DNA from 3 places in the Micrococcus sp. FDAARGOS_333 genome. Region 1 is predicted to be linked to each of the others. Evidence: predicted binding sites of a transcription regulator. Region 1 holds the regulator's gene; each other region holds the start of a gene.
What was found. The regulator LexA, encoded in region 1, represses DNA repair genes until DNA is damaged. The targets are predictions, from matches to a motif close to TCGAACANNTGTTCGA.

Region 1 (3,267 bases):
CCGCCGGCGACCCGGGCGACCGACTGCACGATGGCGTCGGCCACGATCGGAGGCACCGGATGCGTGTTCTCGTTGGTGTTCAGCGCGACGGTGACGTCCAGCTGGGGCGCACCGTAGGGACTCTGCCCCTTCAGGGACTCGCGGAGCGGGAGGGCGTCCAGATCGGTCATGGCGATCAGTCTAGGAACCGCCGCCGCCGGCGGCCGCCGCGTGACGCCCGAGGGCGCGGGCAGCGACAGAGGGGGAAGCACGCCGGGCGGCGGCGGGGTCTGGAGCAGGCCTGTGATCAGCCGGGAGCCGCGGGATCGTTCCTGCGCAAGAGGAGGACATGAAGGGATCGGGGGGCACGACGTGCAGGGATCCAGCCGGTGCAGTCGGCCATGGCCGGCACGGGCGGGTCAGTCGGCCATGGCCGGCACGAACGGGTCAGTCGGCCATGGCCGGCACGAACGGGTCAGTCGGCCATGGCCGGCACGAAGAGGTCGTCGCCGGTCTCGAGGGTGCGGCCCTCGAGGCCGTTGAGCTCGGTGATGCGTTCCATGGTGGCGAAGCGGTCGGCCGCCGGATCCACACGGCCGGCGATGTCCCACAGGTTGTCACCGGGCATCACGGTGACCTTCTCCAGCTCCGCGCCGGCCTGATTGGAGGACACGGCCGCCGGGGACAGGGTGATGGACAGGGCCGTGGCCGCCAGAGCGGTGAGCACGGCCGCGAGCACCATCACGGGCAGGCCGCGCAGGACGAAGCGGCCGCGGCGGTTCAGCCGCCAGTCGGCAGCCTGGACGGTGCCGGTGCGGGTGACGGAGCGGGTGCGAGCGTTCATGGTGCTGCCTTGCCTTTCCACCTGCCGGAGCAGGCTGTTCGAACATCCGTTCGATCTGTTCGAACACTTTTCTAGCACACGTCTTCGAGACACGCCATGCCGAGTTCGAACATATCTTTGAACCGGTCGGTCTCCTGGGCTACGGTCGAGCCACGGGTTCCGCCCGTGGACGACCCTCTCCAGGTGACGCCGGACAGCAGACCACGAGGGGCGGACACGATAGGGAACACCGCCGACGCCGCCGAGCAGGAACGGACCGCCATGGCCACTCCTCAGCCCCCTGAGCACCCCACCGGGACGCCGCAGACCCTCACGCCGCGCCAGCGCGCGATCGTGGAGACGATCCGCGCGTCCATCGCCGAGCACGGCTACCCGCCGTCCATGCGCGAGATCGGCGACGCCGCCGGCCTGGGCTCACTCTCCTCCGTGAAGCACCAGCTCACCCGCCTCGAACAGTTCGGCTACCTGCGCCGCCACCCGGGCCGCCCCCGTGCCCTCGAGGTGCTGCGGGACGAGGACGGGACACTCCTGGCCGCCTCCGGCGAGGCCGCCGGTGAGGCCGCAGCCGGCGCGACGTCCGCCGACGGCGACGCCGTGGTCTCGGCGCTGCCCACGTGGCACACCGGCACGGAGGAGGGAGACTCCGTCCCCGTGCCGTGGGTCGGCCGCATCGCCGCCGGTGGGCCGATCCTCGCCGACCAGCAGGTCGAGGACGTCATGGCACTGCCCCGCCGCCTCACCGGCGAGGGCGAGCTGTTCATGCTCAAGGTCTCCGGCGACTCGATGGTGGACGCCGCCATCTGCGACGGCGACTGGGTGGTGGTCCGCCGCCAGAACACCGCCGTGAACGGGGACATCGTCGCCGCCCTGCTGGACGACGAGGCCACCGTGAAGACCTTCCGCCAGCGCGACGGCCACACCTGGCTGCTGCCGCAGAACACCGCCTACGAGCCGATCCTGGGAGACCACGCCACGATCATGGGCCGCGTCGTCACCGTGCTCCGCGCCCTCTGAGCCGCACCGCCCGGCGCCACGAAGCCTCTCACCCGGAATCCGGGTGAGGGGCTTCGTGCAGGTGAGGAGCCGTCGTCGGGAAGGCGGCGTCAGCCGTCCTGATCCACGGACGCGGCGAGGCGGCCGAGGACGCCTTCCACCACCGTCGGGTCCGTGGTGCGCCAGAAGTCCGGCAGGGCCGAGGCGAGGAAGCCGCCGTAGCGGGCGGTGGCCAGACGGGAGTCGAGCACGGCCACCACGCCCCTGTCTTGCACGGAGCGGATGAGACGGCCGGCGCCCTGGGCCAGGCGGATGGCGGCGTGGGTGGCGGAGACCGCCATGAACCCGTTGCCGCCGTGGCTGCTGATCGCACGGGTGCGGGCCAGGGAGAGCGGGTCGTCCGGACGTGGGAACGGGATGCGGTCGATCACCACCAGGCGCAGCGAGGGGCCCGGGACGTCCACGCCCTGCCAGAGGCTCATGGTGCCGAACAGGCAGGTATCCGGCTCCTCGGCGAACTGCTTGACCAGCGCGGAGAGGGTGGCGTCGCCCTGGCAGAGGATCTCGATGTCCTTCCCGCACCGGCGGCGCATGGCCTCGGCGGCGTCCTCGGCGGCCCGGCGGGAGGAGAACAGGCCCAGCGCCCCGCCGCGGGAGGCGGTGATGAGCCGCTCGAGCTCGTCCAGGGACTCCTCGGAGGCGAAGCGGCCCGGCTTAGGAAGGTGGCGAGCCACGTAGAGCACCCCCTGCCGCGGATAGTCGAAGGGACTGCCGACGTCCGCGACCGTGAACCTCGGCGCGTCTGGTCCGGCCAGGCCCACGTCCCCGGCCACGGAGTCGAAGCGGCGCTCGCCCGTGCCCACGGTCAGGGTGGCGGAGGTGAGCACAGTGGTGGCGGCGCCGAACAGCCCCTCGCGCAGCTTGCCGGCCACCGAGAGCGGGGCCACGTAGAGCTGGGGCGGGTCCTCCTCGTTGCCGGGCTGCCAGCCGACTCCGGGCTCGAAGTGGCCGGGACGGGTGGCCCAGACGACCTCCGGGAAGTCGGCCTCGGGCCGTGCGGCGAGCATCCGCTCGGTCACCTCGAGCACGTCCAGAGCGCGGGCCCGGGCCATCTGACGGCCGCCGTCGGTCTCGGTCTCCTTGCCGGTGCCGAGGTCGGACAGGCACTGCCGGACGGCGGCGAGCACGGCGTTGAGCGCGGTCTCCTGCGCGTCGTCCAGGCCGGTGGCCAGCAGCCCGGAGGGGCAGGGGGTGAAGGCGGCGTCCAGGCTCGCTGCGGCGGCGACGAGGTCCTCCACGGCCACGGTGCCGTGGCGGCGCAACGACGTGGCCGCTCCCAGCACGATCGAGCCGGACAGCTGCCCGGTGACCGCGCCGGTGACCCGGTCCTGCAGCTCATGGGCCTCGTCCACGATCACCGCCGAGTACTCCGGCAGCACGGCCAGGCCCTC
Region 2 (3,267 bases), 450 kb from region 1:
GCTGTGGAAGTGCCCGCCGGGGAACCCGGGGCCAGGATTGGTCCAGGCGCCGTCATTGAGCAGGGCCACATCGTCGGCGTCCACGTGGGGGTCACGGGAGGCGACGCGCTCGAGCACGCCGTCGAGGAACGCCCCGAGCCGGCTGATGCCCGCGGCGAAGACCAGGCCGCCGGAACGCAGCACGCGGTGGGCCTCGGCCAGGGCGCGCAGCCGGTCCGCGCGCGAGGGCAGGTGGTAGAGCGACCCGAAGAGCAGGACGGCGTCCGCAGAGGCGTCGGGGAAGGGCAGGTCGCGGGCGTCGCCGACCAGGGCCTCGACGCCAGACAGGGTGGCGGCCGCGGCGACCTGTTCCGGGACCGGGTCCAGGAGCGTCACCGCGTGCCCGTCCTGGGCGAGCCACTCGGCGTGCACACCGGTTGCACCGCCGACGTCGAGCACGCGGGAGCCGGGGGCGAGGCGGCTCCGCAGCAGGGACTGCACGCGGAGGAGCTCGACGGCGCTCTGCGCGCTCTGGGTCCGTAGCCGGGCGTCCTCGTCGAAGTCCTGTCCGTAGAAGCGCAGGACCTTGTCCTCGAGGCGTTCGTGCCGGCGTCCGTCCTCGGCCGCGCCGGCGGTGCTCACGCGGTCACCAGCCACGCTCGGCCCACTCGTCCAGGTGCGGGCGCTCGGCGCCGAGGGTGGTGGAGTTGCCGTGACCGGGGTGGACGACCGTGTCGTCCTCGTAGACGCCGAAGAGGCGCTCCGTCACGTCCGCCAGCAGGGAGCGGAAGTCCTCGTCCGACCAGGTCTTCCCCACACCGCCCGGGAACTGGCTGTCGCCGGAGAAGACCACCGGCGGCTCGTCCGGGCAGGGCTGCAGCACCAGCGCGACGGAGCCGGGGGTGTGGCCGCGCAGGCCGATCACGTCCAGGTCGATGCCGTCCACGCCCACCGTGTCGCCGTGCTCCAGGCGCTCGGTGACCTCGGTGCCGGTCTCCTTCTCGATCTCCTCGGCGTCCGCCGCGCCGGCGGCGCTGCGCGGGGAGTGGCGCTCCACCACGGCGGCGGTGGCACGGATGTGGTCCCAGTGCCGGTGCGTGGTGATCAGCAGGTCCAGGTGCGGCTCGCACGGGGTGTCGTCCGCCGCCGCGGCCAGCAGCGCCTCGATCGACTCCGGCTCGTCCGCCGCGTCGATGAGGATCTGCGCGCCCGTGGTCTTGGAGGTCAGCAGGAACACGTTGTTCTGCATCTCGGAGACGACGCACGTGCGCACCGTGACGGCGGGCAGATCGTGCAGGAGACGGGGAGCGGCGGGGGACGCGGACATGAGCTCGAGTCTACGTGCGGACTGTGCTGCAGGACAGCTCGATCTCCCGGACCGCCACGGCGGGCGAGGGCAGAGGCGAAGGGCGCGCGGCCGTCGTCGGGAAGCGGCCGGCGGGAGCCGCGGCGGGCGGCAGCGACGTCCGCCCTGGGCGGAACAGTCGGCAGGATCACGCCTGCGGGCCCTGGCGGGGGCCGCGTCCGCCCCTAGACTGGAGCGCGTGTCGAACACAAATACGAACAGCCCCGCCCCCACCGGACTCGCCGCAGGACCGCACGGCCACGCGGGCGGCACGGCCGACCCGGACCGGATCGTGGTCCAGGGAGCGCGCGAGCACAACCTCAAGGACGTGGACGTCTCCCTGCCCCGCGACTCCATGGTCGTGTTCACCGGCCTGTCCGGCTCCGGCAAGTCCTCCCTGGCGTTCGACACGATCTTCGCCGAGGGCCAGCGCCGGTACGTCGAGTCGCTGTCCTCCTACGCCCGCATGTTCCTCGGACGGGTGGACAAGCCGGCCGTCGACTTCATCGAGGGCCTGTCCCCGGCCGTGTCGATCGACCAGAAGTCGACGAACCGCAACCCGCGCTCGACCGTGGGCACCATCACCGAGATCTACGACTACATGCGCCTGCTCTGGGCCCGCATCGGCGTGCCCCACTGCGCGGACTGCGGCGAACCGGTGGACCGGCAGACCCCTCAGCAGATCGTGGACCGGCTGCTCGAGCTGCCCGAACGCACCCGCTTCCAGATCCTCGCCCCGGTCGTCCGCGGCCGCAAGGGCGAGTTCGTGGACCTGTTCTCCTCCCTCTCCGCGCAGGGCTACGCCCGTGCCGTGGTGGACGGCGAGCTCGTCCAGCTCTCGGACCCTCCGACACTGAAGAAGCAGGTCAAGCACACCATCGCCGTGGTGGTGGACCGCCTCGCCATGAAGGAGGGCATCCGCCAGCGCCTCACCGACTCGGTGGAGACGGCGCTGAAGCTCGCCGACGGGCTCGTGATCGCCGACTTCGTGGACGTGGAGGTCGTCGAGGAGAAGGGCAAGAAGAACACCGGAGAGTTCTCCGGCCGCGGCGCGGACGGCACCCCGCGCTACCGCCCCTTCTCCGAGAAGCTGTCCTGCCCGAACGGCCACGAGCAGACCGTGGACGAGATCGAGCCGCGCTCCTTCTCCTTCAACAACCCGTTCGGCGCCTGCTCCGAGTGCACCGGCATCGGCTCCCGTCTGCAGGTGGACGAGGAGCTCGTGGTCCCCAACGACGAGCTGTCGCTGGCCGAGGGGGCCATCGCCCCCTGGTCACTGGGCAAGTCCACCGCCGAGTACTGGCAGCGCATCCTCGCCGGGGTGGCCAAGGACGTGGGCTTCTCGCTCACCACGCCCTGGAGGGACCTGCCGGAGAAGGCCCGTCACGCGGTCCTGCACGGCAAGGACTTCAAGGTGGAGGTCGCCTTCCGGAACCGCTTCGGCCGCGAGCGCCGCTACACCACAGGCTTCGAGGGCGTCATGCCGTACATCGAGCGCAAGCACGGGGAGACCGAGTCGGACTCGGCCCGCGAGCGCTACGAGTCCTACATGCGCCAGATCCCGTGCCCGGCCTGCGGCGGCGCGCGCCTGAACCCCACCGTGCTCAACGTGCTGGTGGAGGGCCGGTCCATCGCGGATGCCACGGGCCTGCCGCTGCGCGAGCTGCTGGACTTCTTCGAGTCCCTGGAGCTGACCGAGCGTGAGCGTCGCATCGCCGATCAGGTCCTCAAGGAGCTGCTGGCCCGCCTGAGCTTCCTGCTGGACGTGGGCCTGGAGTACCTGAACCTGGAACGCTCCGCCGGCACCCTCTCCGGCGGCGAGGCCCAGCGCATCCGCCTGGCCACCCAGATCGGCTCCGGCCTGGTGGGTGTGCTCTATGTGCTGGACGAGCCGTCCATCGGCCTGCACCAGCGGGACAACCGGCGCCTGATCGACACGCTCC
Region 3 (3,267 bases), 650 kb from region 1:
GGGTGTGGGGGTGCGCACAGTGCAGACCAGTCTAGGGCGTCTGATGCCCGACGACGGCCAGGCGCCTGTCCGTGGCGCCTGGCCTGGGCATGTGGCCCGCTCCGCTCAGCCCCGCTCCGGGGCCGGGAGCCCGAGGTGCTCCCAGGCTCCGGGCAGCGCGACACGGCCCCGCGGCGTGCGGCCGACCAGGCCCTCGCGGATGAGGAACGGCTCCGCGACCGTCTCGACGGTCTCGGTCTCCTCGCCGACGGCCATCGCGAGGGTGGACAGGCCGACCGGTCCCCCGTCGAAGACGGTGCAGAGGGCGTTCAGGACGGCACGGTCGAGGCGATCCAGGCCGCGCTCGTCCACGTCGTACATGTGCAGGGCCCGGCCGGCGGCCTCGGCGTCCACGGACGTCAGGCCCTTCACGAGCGCCCAGTCGCGCACGCGGCGCAGCAGCCGGTTGGCGATGCGCGGCGTGCCCCGGGAGCGGGAGGCGATCTGGGCGAAGCCGGCGGAGGTGACGTCCATGTCCAGCAGCAGGGCGGAGCGGCGCAGGACGAGCTCGAGTTCCTCGGTCGAATAGAACTCGAGGTGCCCGGTGAACCCGAAGCGGTCGCGGAGCGGCCCGGGCAGCAGGCCGGCGCGCGTGGTGGCCCCGACCAGGGTGAACGGCGGCAGCTCCAGCGGAATGGAGGTCGCGCCGGCGCCCTTGCCGACGACGATGTCCACGCGGAAGTCCTCCATGGCCATGTAGAGCATCTCCTCGGCCGGACGGGACATGCGGTGGACTTCGTCCAGGAACAGCACCTCCCCCTCGGTCAGGGACGAGAGGATCGCCGCGAGGTCGCCGGCGTTCTGGATGGCCGGCCCGGAGGAGATGCGCAGCGGGGCGTTCATCTCCGCGGCCACGATCATCGCCAGTGTGGTCTTGCCGAGCCCGGGCGGGCCGGACAGGAGCACGTGGTCCGCGGCGCGGTCGCGCAGGCGGGCAGAGCCCAGCATCAGGTCCAGCTGCTCGCGGACGCGCTGCTGGCCGACGAACTCGTCCAGGTGCTTCGGACGCAGCGCGGCCTCGAGGCGGCGCTCGTCCTCCCCCGCGTCCCCGGCGACGACGCGGTCCGCGCCCCGGTCCCCGGCGTCGGTTCCGCCGCCGTTCATCGGCCGCTCCGGACGGTGGCGGCGGCACCGACGTCGCGCAGGGTGGCGCGGAGCAGGGCGGCCACGTCCCGGCCCTCGTCGAGCTCGGGGTGGGCCGCGAGGGTGGCCTCGACGCGCTTGAGGGCCTCCTTCTCGGACCAGCCCAGGCCGGCCATCGCCTCGACGACGTCCGCGTGCCAGTGCTCCGCCGGCGCCGCGGGCACCTGGTCCTGCGCGGCCTCGGCGGGCGTCTCGGCGCCGGTCGGGGCCAGCTTGCCGGCCAGCTCCACGAGGATCTTCTTCGCCAGCTTCGGGCCGATGCCGGGCACCCGGGTCAGGGCCTTCTCGTCCTCCTGGGCGACGGCCACGCGCACCGCCTCAGGAGGGTGCACCGCCAGCACGGCCAGGGCCAGGCGCGGGCCGACGCCGTTGGCGCCGAGGAGGATCTCGAAGACCTCCTGCTCGGCCCGGGCGGCGAACCCGAAGAGCGTGAGCGAGTCCTCCTTCACCACCAGGTGGGTGTGCACACACGCCTCGCGCCCCTCGCGCAGGGCGGACAGGGTCTGCGGCGTGGCGAACACGAGGCGGCCGACGCCGCCGGAGACGATGACGGCGCGGTCCAGTCCGACGTACTCGACGGTCCCGGTCAGGGAGGCGATCACGGCACAGGTCCTTTCTCCGGACGGACACATTCGGACCGCCGGCGTTCGAACATACTATCGAACGGCTCGGTGCCCGGACGCACCCGACCGCAGGCCGTGGCGAGGGACCGCGCCGGGTGCGCGGCCGTCGTCGGGAAGGGGCGGCATCAGCGGCGGCGGGCGGCGCCCGTGGCCGCCCCGGAGCGCTCGGCGGCCAGCCACTGCTCCTGTGCCCTGGTCAGCGACGTCCCCGCACCGACGGGCCGACGCCCGGCAGAGTCGGCGGCCTCCGCGAACCGGGACCGTCCGCCGCGGGAGGTCATGGAGCCGGTGGCCAGGCCGGTCTGCCCTGAGGCCCGGCCGAGGGCGGTGCCGCGCCAGGCATGGGCGAGGGCCAGGGCGATCGCGTCGGCGGCGTCGGCCGGACGCGGCGGGGCGTCGAGGCCGAGGATGCGGGTGACCATCGCGGTGACCTGCTCCTTGCCCGCGTTGCCGTGGCCGGTGACGGCGGCCTTCACCTCGGACGGGGTGTGCAGGCCGACCTCCAGCCCGCAGCGGGCGGCGGCGGTGATGGCCACGCCGGCGGCCTGGGCGGTGCCCAGCACGGTGGGCGTGTTGTTGTTGGCGAACATGCGCTCCACGGCGGCCCGCTGCGGGGCGTACCGCTCGAGCACCTCGGTGACCTCCCGGTCCAGGTGCAGCAGCCGCTCGTGGAGCGGCGCGTCGGACGGCGTGCCGGACACCCGGACGTGGACGAGCCGTCCGCGGCGCCGCGCGTCGACCTCCACGACGGCGATGCCGCAGCGGGTCAGTCCCGGGTCGACGCCCAGGACGCGCAGGGTGCCGTGGCCGACTCGTTCCGCCAGTCGGATCAGTCCTCGTCGAGCTCGGCGAGGACGGACTCCGGGATGTCCACGTTGGAGTAGACGTTCTGCACGTCGTCCAGCTCCTCGAGCGCATCCACGAGCTTCAGGAAGGTCGCGGCGGACTTGGCGTCCTCCAGCTCCACCTTCATCGACGGCAGGAACTCGGCCTCGTCGGACTCGTACTCGATGCCGGCGGCGTCCAGGGCCTCGGCCACGGCGCGCAGGTCGGAGGCCTCGGAGACGATCTCGAACACGTCGCCGTCCTGCTGGACCTCCTCGGCGTCCGCACCGCCCTCGAGGATCGCCTCGAGGAGGCCGTCCTCGGTGTTGCCCTCGGCCGGCAGGCGGACGACGCCCTTGCGGGCGAACAGGAAGGCCACGGATCCGGAGTCGGCCAGCGTGCCGCCGTTGCGGGTCACGGCCACGCGCACGTCGGAGGCGGCGCGGTTCTTGTTGTCCGTGAGGCACTCCACCATCAGGGCCGAGCCGGACGGGCCGCGCACCTCATACATGATCTCGGTGTAGTCCACGACCTCGCCGGTCAGGCCGGCGCCGCGCTTGATGGCGCGGTCGATGTTGTCGTTGGGGACGGAGTTCTTCTTCGCCTTGGAGACGGCCAGGTCCAGGGCCGGGTTGCC

Region 2: a site for LexA is predicted at 1,527-1,542, ahead of uvrA (excinuclease ABC subunit UvrA). Genes of this name have one in related genera too.
Region 3: a site for LexA is predicted at 1,830-1,845, ahead of ruvA (Holliday junction branch migration protein RuvA). Genes of this name have one in related genera too.

The regions. Positions count from the first base shown of each region.
Region 1 covers NZ_NJFJ02000001.1:1,261,610-1,264,876, reverse strand. Annotated here, with positions in the region: gene CEQ11_RS05660 (histidinol-phosphate transaminase) at 1-170, opposite strand, end outside; gene CEQ11_RS05655 (LysM peptidoglycan-binding domain-containing protein) at 455-823, opposite strand; gene lexA (transcriptional repressor LexA) at 1,085-1,837, shown strand; gene CEQ11_RS05640 (ATP-dependent DNA helicase) at 1,927-3,267, opposite strand, start outside.
Region 2 covers NZ_NJFJ02000001.1:1,713,387-1,716,653, forward strand. Annotated here, with positions in the region: gene CEQ11_RS07650 (bifunctional 2-polyprenyl-6-hydroxyphenol methylase/3-demethylubiquinol 3-O-methyltransferase UbiG) at 1-621, opposite strand, end outside; gene CEQ11_RS07655 (MBL fold metallo-hydrolase) at 626-1,306, opposite strand; gene uvrA (excinuclease ABC subunit UvrA) at 1,614-3,267, shown strand, end outside.
Region 3 covers NZ_NJFJ02000001.1:1,911,377-1,914,643, forward strand. Annotated here, with positions in the region: gene ruvB (Holliday junction branch migration DNA helicase RuvB) at 106-1,143, opposite strand; gene ruvA (Holliday junction branch migration protein RuvA) at 1,140-1,784, opposite strand; gene ruvC (crossover junction endodeoxyribonuclease RuvC) at 1,931-2,602, opposite strand; gene CEQ11_RS08490 (YebC/PmpR family DNA-binding transcriptional regulator) at 2,635-3,267, opposite strand, start outside.